Granulosicoccus antarcticus IMCC3135: one gene and its partner. The protein of the gene in region 1 interacts with the protein of each later gene in a pairwise test. Links are inferred from orthologs where the notes say so. Each region holds a gene or a part of one and is shown on either strand. Other genes may lie near its edges. The genes, in order: IMCC3135_RS06745 and IMCC3135_RS29120.

Evidence for each region.
Region 2: the proteins of IMCC3135_RS06745 (region 1) and IMCC3135_RS29120 interact in binary tests that used the Escherichia coli proteins (3 or more experiments, as listed by UniProt). The link is inferred for Granulosicoccus antarcticus IMCC3135 from one-to-one orthologs.

Annotation. Positions count from the first base shown.
Region 1 is NZ_CP018632.1:1,561,473-1,568,798, reverse strand. What follows is about bases 2,184-5,157. They hold IMCC3135_RS06745 (NAD(P)/FAD-dependent oxidoreductase), read right to left. Parts: upstream 4,240-5,157; coding sequence 3,127-4,239; downstream 2,184-3,126. Other genes in these bases: gcvA (transcriptional regulator GcvA), read right to left, coding at 4,283-5,157; IMCC3135_RS06750 (ABC transporter ATP-binding protein), read left to right, coding at 2,184-3,122. In the rest of the region: glnE (bifunctional [glutamate--ammonia ligase]-adenylyl-L-tyrosine phosphorylase/[glutamate--ammonia-ligase] adenylyltransferase), read right to left, coding at 1-1,949; more of IMCC3135_RS06750, read left to right, coding at 2,061-2,183; more of gcvA, read right to left, coding at 5,158-5,227; IMCC3135_RS06735 (DUF1127 domain-containing protein), read left to right, coding at 5,470-5,829; IMCC3135_RS06730 (tetratricopeptide repeat protein), read right to left, coding at 5,905-6,228; IMCC3135_RS06725 (class I SAM-dependent methyltransferase), read right to left, coding at 6,288-6,848; IMCC3135_RS06720 (potassium transporter TrkG), read right to left, coding at 6,864-7,326. UniProt on the Escherichia coli protein: Catalyzes the dehydrogenation of L-2-hydroxyglutarate (L2HG) to alpha-ketoglutarate and couples to the respiratory chain by feeding electrons from the reaction into the membrane quinone pool.
Region 2 is NZ_CP018632.1:6,721,829-6,729,122, reverse strand. The notes cover bases 6-2,947. They hold IMCC3135_RS29120 (peptidylprolyl isomerase), read right to left. Parts: upstream 1,645-2,947; coding sequence 1,366-1,644; downstream 6-1,365. Other genes in these bases: IMCC3135_RS29105 (flagella assembly protein FlgT middle domain-containing protein), read left to right, coding at 2,850-2,947; IMCC3135_RS29110 (hypothetical protein), read right to left, coding at 1,934-2,182; IMCC3135_RS29115 (hypothetical protein), read right to left, coding at 1,641-1,937; IMCC3135_RS29125 (putative bifunctional diguanylate cyclase/phosphodiesterase), read right to left, coding at 6-956. Also shown: more of IMCC3135_RS29125, read right to left, coding at 1-5; more of IMCC3135_RS29105, read left to right, coding at 2,948-3,821; IMCC3135_RS29100 (hypothetical protein), read right to left, coding at 3,878-4,597; IMCC3135_RS29095 (fimbrial biogenesis chaperone), read right to left, coding at 4,696-5,529; IMCC3135_RS29090 (DUF4402 domain-containing protein), read right to left, coding at 5,590-6,555. UniProt on the Escherichia coli protein: PPIases accelerate the folding of proteins. It prefers amino acid residues with hydrophobic side chains like leucine and phenylalanine in the P1 position of the peptides substrates.

The DNA of each region.
Region 1 (7,326 bases):
AGCTGCTCCAGTGCATCGGCGCGCACCGATTCATGATCGGGGTACAAATACGTACCAGCGCCACTGAGCAGCTCATCAATTACCATGGGTTGGCGCACCACAAAATTGGCCAACCAGCGACTCTCTGCAAACAATTTGACCAATCGTGCCAGAGCCGGCGGCTGATCGCCAAGCACTTGCAGATAGCCACTTCGTCCTGCCACGGTACGTACCAGTGCCAGGGATCTGATCAAGGTCTCGGAAGGCAGATCCGTACACAGTGCCTGCTGCATGATCATCGGCACAACCCGCTCAACGCGCTCCTGGCTTTCAGCCGTCAGACGCTTGTAGAACGGACCTCGACTGACACCGGCTATGGCGCTCAGCATTTCGTCACTGGGCTCGAATCCGCAGTGTTTCAATGCCTGCGAACGCTCCTCATCATCGGTATCTGGCACCCCGACAAGCCGCCAGGTATCAGCCACACGGGCGATGAAAATATCCGCTAACACTCCATCTTTACAGGCTGCGACATCGCTATCTGCATTATCCGAATCACCTTGTTCAATCGCTATCGCAGCGCTCGGTTCGCTTGTCTCTTCGATCTCGAACAGACCAGAAAAGCTGTCCGTGACACGCTGCTGATGGACTGACAGGGTTTTTCGGAAAGTCCCCCAATCGCTTTCATCCAGCATCGCAATCAGCCGCTGCTTGTCGGTCTCATCGGTCGGCAAGCTGTGAACCTGCTCATCGCGCATCATCTGCACCGCATTCTCTACGCGACGCAGATAACCGTAAGCCTCCAGAAGCCCTTCTACTTCGGCGTTTTCCAATAGTCTTTGACGAGCCAGGCGGCGCAGCACCGCCACGATAGAGCGTGAACGCAGGCGCTCATCGCGTCCACCACGCACCAGCTGAAAGGATTGCCCGATAAACTCGACTTCGCGAATCCCGCCCGAACCCAGCTTGATATTGTCCACCATGCCTTTCTGGCGAACAGACAAGGCAATCTTGCCCTTCAGGTCGCGCAGAGAGTCGAACGCGTTGTAATCCAGATAACGCCGGTAGACGAAGGGTGTCACCAGCGATTCGAAATCCCGGATGGCGGCGGCCGAGCCGGTAATGGCACGCGCCTTGATCATCGCGTAACGTTCCCAGTCGCGAGCCTGTGTCAGGTAGTAGTTTTCCAACCCATCCAGGTTCATGACCAGCGGACCACTTTCTCCGAAGGGTCGCAGGCGAGTATCCACACGGTAGGCAAAGCCGTCCACGGTCGTGCTGTTGAGCAGACGTGTCAGCCCCTGTGCAACACGTCGAAAGAACTCCACGTTTTCCACAATACCCTTACCGCGAGCATCACCGCGCGTCTGCCCTGCCCTGGGATACAGGCAGATCAGATCAATATCTGACGACACATTCAATTCATAGCCGCCCAGCTTGCCCATACCCAGTACGATCAGCCGCTGTTCCTGCCCCTGCCCATCACAGGGTTCGCCGTAACGTGTGATCAGCACCTCATGTGTCCAGCGCTCAGCGGCAATGATGCAGGCATCAGCGAGTAGTGACAGGTCCTCAAGCGTACGAAACAACTCGGCTGAATTAGTCAGATCGTTCCACAGGATACGAAACAGATGACGATGCCTGAACTGTCGCAGCAGAGCCTGCTGCACCGCTTCACGCTGCTTGCTATCCATTAATGGTGTCTTGCCGTGCAGCTCCTGCCAGGCTGCTTCCAGCTCTTCCAGCATCTGGGCCACATCCGGTGACTCACTGCCAGATTGCAAGGCGCCGGTATCGAGAAGAGCCTGGATAGATTGGGGGTATTGCGATGCCACACGCGCCATATAGGGGCTGACAGCACAGACGGGCAATAGCCACGTGCTCAGCAGGGAGGCATCGCGGGTCCCTGTTGGGATCTTTTCGATAATCTGATCAACCTGTTCCCTGACGGCGGGGGTGATCCATTGCATTGAATAATCGCTGCGCACTGTCGCTACTCGCCTCTTTACAGCCTTCGGGTACCCCGGATGATGGAAATGCCAGGCAGAACCTTTTGCCAAGCTTGGGTTATCATTCGGGCCATGGAAAATCAGCTAGAACTAGAACACATATATGTCGATATCGATGGTACTCGTATCATCGATGATGTGTCATTTTCCCTGAAACCAGGTGACATTGGTTGCCTGCTAGGCCCCAGTGGCTGTGGCAAGACCACCCTGCTGCGCACCATTGGCGGCTTTCAGGCCCCTTCCGCCGGCAAACTATCCATCGCCGGCGAGCTTGTCGCCAATTCTGAAACCCAGGCCTCTCCCGAGCAAAGGCGTGTGGGCATGGTCTTTCAGGACCTGGCGCTGTTCCCGCACATGACAGTTCGCAAGAATGTCGCCTTTGGCATCAATGGCCGGACGCGTAAAGAGACAGACCAACGGGTCAATGAACTACTTGATCTGGTCAGCATGCAGGACTACGCCAATGCCTATCCTCATCAGCTATCCGGCGGACAACAGCAACGGGTTGCCTTGATACGAGCCATGGCACCCCGGCCACCAGTGCTGCTGCTGGATGAGCCGTTCAGCAGCCAGGACACAGAACGTCGCGTACAGCTGGCTCACGAGGTGCGCGAAATCCTCAAACGCGATGGCATTACTGCGGTTCTGGTCACCCATGATCAATTCGAGGCATTTGCCATTGCCGACCATATAGGTGTGGTGTCCGAAGGTCGGCTGCGCCAGTGGGACGATGCCTATAGCCTGTACCACACCCCCTCAGACCGGTTTGTTGCCGACTTCATTGGCGAGGGTGTCTTTCTGTGTGGCAACACGCTGGAAGACAACGTCATACAGACCGAACTGGGTATCATCCAGGGAGAGCTCAGTGAAGATCTGCCATCAGGCACCCTGATTGAGTTACTGGTGCGACCAGACGATATTCTTCACGACGACCAGAGCCCCAACAAGGCAACAGTGGTGGCACGTGATTTTCGGGGCGCTGATCACCTTTACACACTACGAATGCCGGGTAATACGCGTTTATTGTGCCTGGCCCCCTCTCACCATAATCATCCCGTCGGTGAAGAGTTCGGTATTCGTCTGCAGCTGGATCACCTGGTCATCTTCGAGCGTCAGGACAACGCCTTTAGCTGAAGTGTTAATCCGGCATCAGGCGATGCACGTCATCTGCAATAGCCAGACAGGCAGTCAACCCAGGTGATTCCACGCCAAACAGGTTGATCAGACCGGGCATGCCGTGGTCTGCCGGTGACTGAATCATGAAATCGGTATACAGCTCGCCATCCACTTCGATCTTGGGACGAATGCCTGCATAGTCCGGCGCCAGAGAATCATCCGGCAAGCCGGGCCAGTATTCGCGCACCGCGGCATAGAATCCAGCTGACCGGGCTGGATCCACTGAATAGTTTTCTTCGTTGACGGGCTCGACGTCCGGACCAAAACGCGCCTGCCCACCCAGATCGATGGTGATGTGTACACCCAGACCACCCTGCTCCGGTACGGGATAGATCAGGCGACTGAAAGGCGCTTTGCCGGATAGCCGGAAATAGTTTCCCTTGCTCAGAACCGGTGTCACCTTGGCTTGTGAGGTGCTAGCCAGCAGTGGAGCTGCCAGGGCGCAGGCACCGTGACCAGCTGCATTGATGACATGGCGTGTGGTCAGTGACATGGCATTTTCACCGACAACGTTCACGGTATAGACACCACTGGCAACATCATGGGACATGCTTGCCACCGGCGAATGCGTGGCCAGTGCGGCACCAAAGCGCTCCCCCTCTCCCAGCAATGAGAGCATCAGCCCATGGGTGTCAATGATGCCAGTCGACGGTGAGTGCAAAGCCCCCAGACACTTCAGCTGCGGCTCCATGGACATGGCCTCTTCCGCAGCAAGCAGGCGAATATCAGAAACGCCGTTGACCAGTGCTCGCTGCTGAATTGACTCCAGCTGCTCAAGCTGACTGGTGGACGTTGCCACGATGAGCTTGCCACATTGTGCGTGTTCGATCTGATGATCAGCGCAATAGCGATACAGGGCATCACGGCCCTCAACACAGAGTCTTGCCTTCAGGCTGCCAGCCGGGTAATAGATACCGGCATGAATGACTTCGGAGTTGCGGGCGCTGGTGATGGTGCCGAAGTGCGCCTCACCTTCCAGCACCAGAACGTCTCGACCTGCCGCGGCCAACTTTGCCGCGATGGCAAGCCCGACAACACCAGCGCCAATGACGATACATTCGCAATCAGTATCCACGTCTCAGCCTGAGTCCTTGAATCGGGCTGCTGATCTTAGCAGATCAACCTGTGGTCTTCATGTTCGAGGCTTCTTCGAACAGCCACTCCTTGAAAGTCCGTACGCGTTCATCATCCTCTGTATGTTCAAGGCTGATGCAGTGATAGGCATGGGTCAGCTTCACCCGATGTTCGAATGGAATCACCAGTCGCCCCTTTTCCAGGTCGTTCGCCGCCAACTGCTCCAGACTCAGTACTACCCCTTGCGCTTCTACAGCTGCGGCTAGTGCCAGGGATACCCGGTTGAACCGCAAGCCACGGGTTCCGTCCACCGACGTTACCCCGACAGCGTCCAGCCAGCCAGACCAGTCAGGACGTCCCTCGTAGGGCGTTTCGTCGTGCAGTAATGTGTGTCCGGCAAGATCCTCCGGGCATCGCAGTGGCCTGCTACTGTCTTCCAGCAGGCTCGGACTGCACATGGGCAGAGCGGTCACGTCCATCAATTTTTCAACCCGGCAGCCCGGGTAGTTGCCACTGCCAAAGCGTATGGCGACATCAATGTCGTGCCTGTGCAAAATGTCTTCACTGAGTGAGGGGGCCGATGCACTGGTGTCCACCAACTCCACGCTTGCCGAAATTCGCAAATCGATGGACGGATGCTTTTCGACAAACCGATGCATACGCGGCATCAGCCATTTGGAAGCAAATGATGGTGCCATCCAGACATTCAAGCTCTGAGACTGCTCGGATTGAATCTGCTGAACGGCCTCAGTGACGCTCTGAAACCCATGTTGCAGTTTGCTCAATCCGGACTTGCCCGCATCCGTCAGAGCCAACCCTCTATTGAGCCGATGGAACAACTGTACGCCAAGTAACTCCTCAAGCATGCGTATCTGCTGACTTATTGCTGCCGGAGTGACGTTCAATTCCTCCGCCGCCTTACTGAAGCTTTCGTGCCGCGCCGCAACTTCAAAGGCGTTCAGCGCGTTTAATGGAAGTGGTCCTGCCATAGTTTATTCACGAACCCTTAGTTCTACTACCAGGTACCAAAAGAAAATGTCGTTTGTCAGTGTGAGTAGTAATGCATAGATTGATCCCAAGTCAATTGCGACACGAAGCTAACTGCATTGCTTACTGATATAACGGCCTTGTGCTCGGTCAGGCAGGTTTCATTGCCATATCAGGACAGTGTGTAAGCAGAACGGGTCTGGATTGATGAAACATTATTCATGCAGCTTATCAGGAGAGACACATGTTCAAGGTATTCAAGAATATGGCACAGGGTTATGAACGTTATATGACCCTTCGTGGACGCATTTTAGCCCGAGAGCACCTTTTGCGTTGTGATGATCGCATGCTGGCAGATAGCGGTTTTTCACGAGGATTACTGCAAGAAGGTGTCAGCGCATGGCCATGGCGCACCATGGAGGCGCAGGATGCATCGTCATATGGCAACCCGGCACTGAAGTCACGTGCTCAGGCTATTACCGACTTGAAATCTCTCAACGATGCAGAGTTGGCCGACCTGGGTATCACTCGCGGCACGATCGAGCAATCTGTTGAATCCGGACGTGCAGGTGTTGTTGCAGATCAACGGCAAAAAGCGGCCTGATGCCAACCACTCAATCCAGTAGTACTGCCACAGTCTCGTCAGAAATTCTGAATTTCTGACGAGACCGCTACTGGCTCATTCATCCAGAGCTTTCAGCACTCGTTTGCGGAATACATTGATCTCTTTGGCAGCCTGTATATCGCCATTGGCTTCGGCCACCTTTTCACCCTGATCGAACGCGGACTTTGCCTCTTGCAATTGTCCATCCCCAGCCAGCGCCCTTCCCAACACACGCCAGGCGGCTGAATAGTCCGGCTTCAGCAAAACAGCCTGCTGCAGGTGTTCGATGGACTTGCCAAATTCACTTTCTGCAAAATAGGCATTGCCGAGGGTGTAGCGCAGCATTTCGTTATCCTGCCCTCGTGCCAACATGGCTTCAAACATTTCAGTCTGACTCATTGACTCTTTACTCCCATGACTTGATTGGAATTTCTAATTGGAGCGTGCTTTACAGACTGTCAATCCTGTCGACGCGCAATCAACCGGGCCTCGGCTTTACCAGACTCGTCCGGCTCTGGCTCATGGTACTCAAGAATCGAGAGGCTGGCGAAAAGACTCAGCAGCTCGTTACTTCTCAGCAGAAAATCCGGATTGGACAGCCCGTGTGTGAATGTCTGGTAGAACAGAATGCCGCCGGGCTTCAGCGCCTCGCAAATAGCCTGACACAGCGTGCGATCAAGAAATCGACACACGATGATGACATCAAAACTGTGTGGCAACGGAGGTTGTTTTTCAAGATCGCGTACCTGAGCAACAGCCACCCGGGATGCCGGACGTTGCTGGATATCAGCGATGGCATTCTTGCTGATATCCCAGGCGCTCACGTGGAACCCACGTTGAGCCAACCATTCGCCGTTAGCCGCTCGACCACAAGCCAGATCAAGTGCTGCCATGGATGGCCGCTCACTCGCTGTGCCGGGCAACCAGTGCTCTCCCTTTAGTAGTACATCCGCCACCGCCGGCAGTGGATGCCCTGAGTTCGCATATCGCTCATTCCACTTACTGCTGATCTCACTCATCCCGGAAGCCCTGCCCTATTGTCGCCAGAAAGCCGGTGTAAACAACACCAACATGGTGAATATTTCCAGACGACCGAAGAGCATGGCGATACTCAGCACATACAGGGAGAAATCTCCGAGGCTGGAATAATTGGCAGCGACCGTTCCCAGGCCCGGACCCAGATTGTTCAAACAGGCCACCACTGCAGAGAACGCACTTTCCTGGTCCAGACCCGCTGCCATCAATAACAGCAGCATGATGGCCAGCAAGGCCACATAACTGGCAAAGAAACCCCAGACGACATCGATCATGCGATTAGGCAGGGTCATGCCCCCCACCTTGACCATGATGGTTGCGTGAGGATGCAACAGTCGTCCCATTTCGCGCTGTCCCTGCTTGAAGAGCAGCAAGACACGAATGACCTTCATACCGCCACCTGTAGAACCGGCACAACCACCGATGAAGCTTGCAAACAACAGTAGCACTGGCAAAAAACCG
Region 2 (7,294 bases), 5.2 Mb from region 1 along the record:
ATGCTGGCTCTGACCGGCACGTTCATGGCTTCAACGTTAAGACCGCGGCGAAAGGTCTGCAGTAAATTCACTACCATGGATTCGATAGCCTCACGGTTATGATCAGATTCCATCAGAATTGCAAACTCATCACCGCCTGTGCGGGCGATCAAGGCGTTCTCAGGAACGGCACGACGCAGGCAGAGTCCGGTCTGTTTCAGCAGTTCATCCCCTACGGCACGGCCGTAGCTGTCATTGATTTGTCTGAAGCTTTTCAGATCAACGATAATCAGAGCCAGCTCGCCCCTTGTTCTGCTGCAGCGCTGCGCCAGCTCATGAACCAGGCGCTTGCGACTTGCCAGAGCCGTTAATGGGTCGCTGAATCGCAAGTTGGCCAGATGGTCGGCTCCATAGACGGAGATGCTTGTGCCGCCATTGTCAGTCCTGCGTTCCTTGACCAGAAGTGGCTGCTTGCCGTAGCTGGGTAGTTCGAAGCTGAGCGTTGCGTCCTGGCTGCTGGCACTCTCGCGTGCTCGTTTGCGAGCTTGCACGATAGCGTCTGTGTCGGGAGAAATCTGTGAGTAGAGATCCTCGGCATTCATGTCGGGATACAGTGTGGGCTCAATACTCAGGGGCATGAGGCTGGCTAGTTTCTCATTGACTGCAGCCAGCCGGCCGTTGGGGTCGAACAGCGCGACGGCTTCCGGCAAGGCATCCAGAGCAGATTGCACCGCCTTGTTTTGCCTCCAGGAATGACGCCTTGTATGTACATTGGTGAGCAGGGCGCTGAGTCCACCCAGAATCACCAGGGCGGACAACCACGGTGAGTCATGCCAGATGACCAGCAGGCCGTTTGTTGTGTCGCTGAGTATCTCGTTGGTAGCCAACCACAGGGAGCCGATGATGCTGTCATCAGACCACTGCCAGAGTGAAGGCCAGTCCACCGAGATGACGATGGGGAAGGTGCGGAAAATCATTGAATTTGACGATCTGCTCTCAGGAGGTAACGGCCTGTCTTGCCATTACGTTTCCGGCAACAGAGACGTTGGGGTCATTGCGTGACACACCGTCTTTCATTGCGGATCAGTAAATATTACCTATCAGGCTGGGAAATAAAGAACTGCTTCACGTAAAGTATCAGAAAGTTCCGCCTGCGAACCAAATGTCTGTCGTATAGCGTGTTTGGTTACAGTTAGAAGTTCGGAGGTTTTCCGACTTTCTGGAGGTCGACGGAGCCTGATAACAAGGCTTTCCGGACAGTCTCGCGAAGAGAGCTCAAGCCAGCTGACTGGCTGCGCCGGGTGCCTCTGGCACCCGACGGACGTACTATTTCAAGGCTGGGACGCTAGGCTGTATTGGCGCTGGCGACCACACCTTGATAAAACTCTAGCTACGGGCAGTGACTTCTACTGCGTGATAGCCGAATTGCGTCTTGATAGGGCCTTGAACGTCACCGACTTCGCCTTCAAAGCAGGCAGTTTCGAATTCAGGAACCATCTGGCCTTTGCCGAAGGTACCCAGATTGCCACCGTCGTTCTTTGATGGGCAGCTGGAGTTCTGCTTGGCTACTGCTGCGAAATCCGCTCCGCCTTTGATCTCATCAATGAGAGTCTGGCATTTCTCTTCGCTGTCAACGAGGATATGGCGTGCTGTTGCTTGTGTCATTTAGATGGTTTCCAGATGCCGAAGGCTTCTTGTGATGGAGGGGAAGGCGGAGGCGGAGCCGCCTCTTGTTTCTGGGTGTCGACATCATCAGCTACATGCTTCATGAAAGCAGCCAGCTGATTCAGCACATCTTCTTTCTGTGATGCTGGCATGTCCTGCTGGCCTAGCAGAAAGCCGACTACCGCGCAAAGATACTGTGACGTTACGCCGGGGTCCGTAGCCGCAGAATCGTGTTCTTGCAGCATGGCCTGGATGTCGCCAACCAGTTTGGCGGAAAGTTGTAATTCGCTCATGAAATCAGATCGGCAGGATTGTAAAGTGGCTCGGATTGGCCAGCATCCGCATAGTTCGGATACTCGCCATCGTCGTACAAGTATGCCTTGCTGGCAGATTCCGCGGTTGCAGACACCGGATCACTCGTCATGCGGACCTGCTTGCATAGCGGGCATTGATGCCAGCGAGTGGTGGCATAGCCACTGGATTCACAACGATCTACAACCATCGGTGTGTGGCAACTTCTGCATTTCACTGTTGACATTGATTACTTCCGCAAACGTCGGGGGAAAAAACAGCTTCCATCCGCTAAGACCCACTGAGGAGAATTTCGGAAAAAAACCGGCCTCATTGTACCTCAAGAAACACCCTCACCTGAGGGTAGAATTGAGGTATTGCTCAGAAAGACGTAACCCATAGTAAACGAGGACATATAAATGAAATGGCGGTTTTCAACCGCTCAATTGCTCAATCTGGCTCAGTGGAAAGATGACGAAGAAGCAGGCTGATCAGCAGCCATTGTTGTTTCTGCGCAGATCCTTGAATTTTATGGGAACTGGCACAATCGATGCGTTGTGAGCGAGTACTCATCGACTCCGATGCCAGAAGGTCGTGAAATAGACAATTATGGATTTCACGATCCGCAAGCGGACTGCAGCCTCACGGCCTTGAGGTGGTCCTGCCAGGGTGAATGCAATCAGGCCAGGCGAGAGTAACAGTCGTCTGGTATTCCTCACCAATACGTGCCGGTTGCGATAGAATCGCGTTGCGACCGTGAGTGGTCTATGCTTTCTGTTCTCAAAGCTGAGACAAAATCCCCCTATGTGTTATGTAACAGGTTTGCTATGCACAAATGTTGCCTCGTGTCTTTCGGTGCTCAGCGGTAGGGGGTTCATGCAATCTGGTGTTCTGGAAGACTAAGTAGAGGCTACATGACTGTCACTTTTCACAAACTTTCGATCGTTGCAGCAGTCATGGTACTGCTTGCCGGTTGTTCGTTGAAAGGTGAGCCATCGGTTGCTGAGCAATGGGAGGCCCAGCAGCAGCAAAGTGAAGAGCAAGCCAAAGCGGATAAAACCGACTCGCAAAAGTTGTGTTCACCGGAGCCAGGATCACCTTTCTCTTATCGCAAAGCCATTCTTGTGGCTGGCACCATCGGCGTGCCTGATCTTGCCAGGGATCTTCCCGGTCTTGCTGATTTGACCTCCCGGCGTCTGCAGACGCATCTTGATGCCTTGGGGCGTTTCAATGTATTCGCAACACATGATTCCAGTTTTGAAAGCATCGCCCCGACTACTGCGGTGCGAGTCAGGCAGTTAGGTCGCGATAACGCATCCCAGTTCGTAGTGAAACTCGAACTCGAGGATATGACCATGACCCCTGGTGGCAACTGGTTTGACAAATTGCTTGGCGCAAGCGATGAGCGCAATGTGCTGATCAAGTTGTTTATCTATGACGTTGAATACGGTTCTCTGTTTTATTCGCAGCGATATCAGCGCACGGTCGAAGGCGACGTTGTCGGTTTTCCAGGAAATGGCCGAACCGTGGCAACACCCTGGTTCAGCACTGATCTGGGCGAAGTGGTTGACGAAATACTGAAAGCCATAAGCCTGCAGATCAATCAGAAGCTTGCCTGCGTGCCTTTCTCTGCTGAGGTGACGGCCATAAAAGGCAAGGACATTCATATCAATGCCGGCTTTCTTCACGGCATCCGAACGGGAGAGGCCCTGCGGATCTATCGACGCAGCGATGTCCTAGTGCCTGATGAAATTCAGAAGCAGGGGGACGACGAAGGCTGGATTACAGTGCATACCGTATTCCCGAATCACAGCATCGCTAGCGTCGCTCAAGGCACGCAGAATCGCCGTCGTCTGGAAATCAGTGATGTTGTGCGGGCTTGGTAGGTTTTGGTTTGAAGCCTGCTCATCGCACTGATCAGGCAAAACGCCCGATCATGTTCCTATTGGGAATAGTAATAACAATTCGATGAGAGCGGCTGCGAGACTTCAACATTACTGCAGGCGTAAGCCAGCTGTTTTTGCAGATTGATTCTGGCCTGTATGTTCTCAGGTAAGCCCATGGCGACTGTTTGATCAATGGGTTCTTCTACCTCATCTTCGAACTGATTCTGCGCACCTGTTTCCCCGGGGAATCCCAGAGCGACTGTTTGTTCGATTTGTCGCGATCCTGACTGACTCCCCATCCTGCTTTGCCCAGTTGAGTCCAGAAGTGTTGTTTGTTCAATCTGTTCTGGCTGATTGCCAAACACGGCTTCATTGGCCGCTCCCAGAACCACGGGTTGCTCGGATGGATCTTCCATCCCCGTATCCACAGGGACGGCCATGAGGATCGATTGTTCAGAGGCTTGCGACTGGTTGCCTGTGAGTCCTGTCAGGCCGGTCACCTGAACACCACCACCGTCAGGAATCAAACTGCGGTTGTTATAGGCTTGCCTTCGAGAGGCGTTGTTATCTTTATCGGAGAAGGCCGAGCTTTTGCCAATCATGAAGCCAGCCACACTACCCAACAGCGGCGCGAGCGGATTCGCCACCGCTGCACCGGCAATGATGCTGCCTATCAAGCTGCCAGTGCGGCCGCGATCCGATAGAAATTCTTTGGTTGTTTCAGTGAGAGCTTCTGCGAAAGGGGTGCGTTCTTGTGCGTGTAGGCTGGAAGTCATAAGTAAAGTGTTGGCTATGGTGACGACGCAAATGACTGTATAGCGGCGGTATTCCCTTTTTTTCATGCTGAATCCTTTAGTCGGCTTCGGCGAGTGAGTTACTCGGCTTGAAAAACTTGTTCAGCCCACAGTATGCCTTCATATTCCTTGGCACCTTCGTAGGCGACGCGTACGAAGGCACCTTCGGGAATACTCGCTTCGCTCAAGGGGATGGTGAACGTGCGTTTATCAATCTCCGGATAGATGGAGAGTTCCTTGGACTGACTGATAACCTCAACGGGGCTATTGGCATCGCGCTGCATTTCCACTGATATCTTGCCAAAACTGCTGGCATTACCGGTACGGTTGAACACCATCTCCAGGCCCATGCGCTGTGAGTTCTTGGTCGGTACGGCCTTGATGGATTCCATTGTGATTTGTGGTGCTTCGGTATCATGTCGCACTACAACAGGGATAGAGAATGACATCTGCATGAAGACTTGAATGCCGACTCCTTCCTGAGAGGTCTCTGCTCCCAAGGTAGAAGTGGGTTCAGAAATATCCGGAATGACCTGTAGCAGTAAATGCGAGCGATACTCCCCGGATGGCAAATCAGCAGGGGGGCGCCAGTTGAAACGTACTGTCTGGTTTTCATTGGGCCCCACTGTGATTTGACGTGGAGAAACACGAATCATGTCTTTGGCAGAAGGCCATTCCTCACTTTCTGACACCATGTTGTAGCCACCGTCTTCCGTCGCGCGTTTATCCTCCCAACTCAGACGGTAGGTACGTGAGCCATTGCTGTTATTTCGCAATACCATGGTAGTGCTTTTGTTTTCATGATCCATGAGAACCCGGGTAGGGCTGATCAGCATATCTGCGTGGACTGCAAAGCTTAGACAGAGCGTCAGGCCGAATAGAATGTACTTCACTAGTGACTGTCTGATTTTCATCAAATTACTCTTGAATCGTGTGCAAAATTGGTTAATTCCATCGCAGTACCATCCACCATATCAATAAGACACCGTGATTTCATACGTTCCCTCATACCGTCCGCTAGGGTAGATCTGTGGCGAAGAAGTGATTTCCGTTTTCAATGTACCGCCGATTGTTATCAGCATCTCACCGTTGGCATCGGTTCTTCCTATCCCGTCCGGTGATGTCAGCAGATCACTTAGAATCAAATGCGGGGCACTAGCGGGGTTTTCCGTATGTTCTAGCAATACGTCGGCCACTTGCGGGGTTACAGATAACGTGTAGTTAGCTGCCGCTCCACTCACTCTCAGAACCCCTTCTTCAGGTTTTACAATGGAAACCAGGCGTGAATTTTCCGGTTCGCTGATTTTGTAAGTGCCTGCGGGCGAAAGTGTCATGGAAGCCTGACTTGTAATGCTGGTACGGGCAAACAGGGTGCCAAAATGCAACTGCTGCTCTTGATCAATCGTCAGTGTCGAACTCAGCTCTGTCTCCAGAAAAATGACCTTGCTGCTGGATACGAAGGCATCGGCATCAGGTTGCCAGTAGTCAACGCGTAATGATGTAGTGCCGCTGTAGAGGTAGTCTTCGTAGGTACCACCATTCCCTGTTGTGCCAAGGCGTGCGCCCAATGATAATTCAGCGTTTCCCTCAGAGTCCGTCGTGACCTGTGGGAAGTCGTAGTTGTCCACACTCAACGGCTCGGTGATTCCGATGGTTTCAGCGGTGAGTGTTGTGCTATCTAGGCTGACGTTTAGTCTTGTGGTGGGCGGGAACCCGCTGAACTGGAAGAGTCCTGGCAAGCCCTTCTCAATCAACACGAACTGGCCTTCTATATTGATGTTGTTGCCGGTTCGCGAAAAGGTGAATTGCGATACAGTGTCATTGGCAGAAATCGCAAGCTTGCCGAAACGCAAGTTCTGCAGTTCTTCAATGAGTGGTTGCGCTAGTGCAGAACTTGTCATTGTCGCCCAGAGTAGAATCGCCAAAAAGAGGTGAGTCATGAATCTTGTTCCCTTGTTGGATATTGCCTGCCGACATTGGGTGAGAGAAGCTGATTCTGAATGCACGGGAGTAGACACTCTTTCGATAGGGATGCTCTGGACGTTTGATTCCTGTTTGGAGAGTTGCACTGGGGTGAAACCCGAGTAGACTCGCCAATTTCAGGTGCTGTGGTGGCATTGGCTACGAAAATGCGAGTAAGCCAGAAATCGGAAAGGGAAAGTTGCCCGACCTTTGCTATTGGATCGAGCAAATTGAGTGCCAGAATACACGTGCTGTCCTTGATAGGTAATCAGCGCTGCACGCTGTTCAGTAGACAGCGTAATCGTTCGTATGGTGGAGAGGTGACATCCACGGTTGGCGTGCTTCATGCAGGAGCCGCTGGAGAATTTCTCTCGACAGCATTGGTGTCACTAATGACTTTGCAAGTTTATAACAGCTCTAGAAGCGGGAAGAGAAGCAGCTATAGAGCTTTTACTTTAAGTCTTCGAGTTGTATTGATATGAATTTCTACGAGAGACAATCCACTGCCGAGAAGGCCCAATAGTCAAGACTGGCTAGGAGTTTTGAAAGGTACCATTCTGTGCTGACCGGTAGAAGGCATCCAGAGCATTGACTGCTCGTGTTGATTTAGCAGCAGGCCTGATAAGCTTATATAATGTCTTTCTGAGCATTGACTTGGGATGAGGTTGATAGCTCTGAGCGCAACAGTTGAAGAAAAAGGGGCGCTTTTAACGCCCC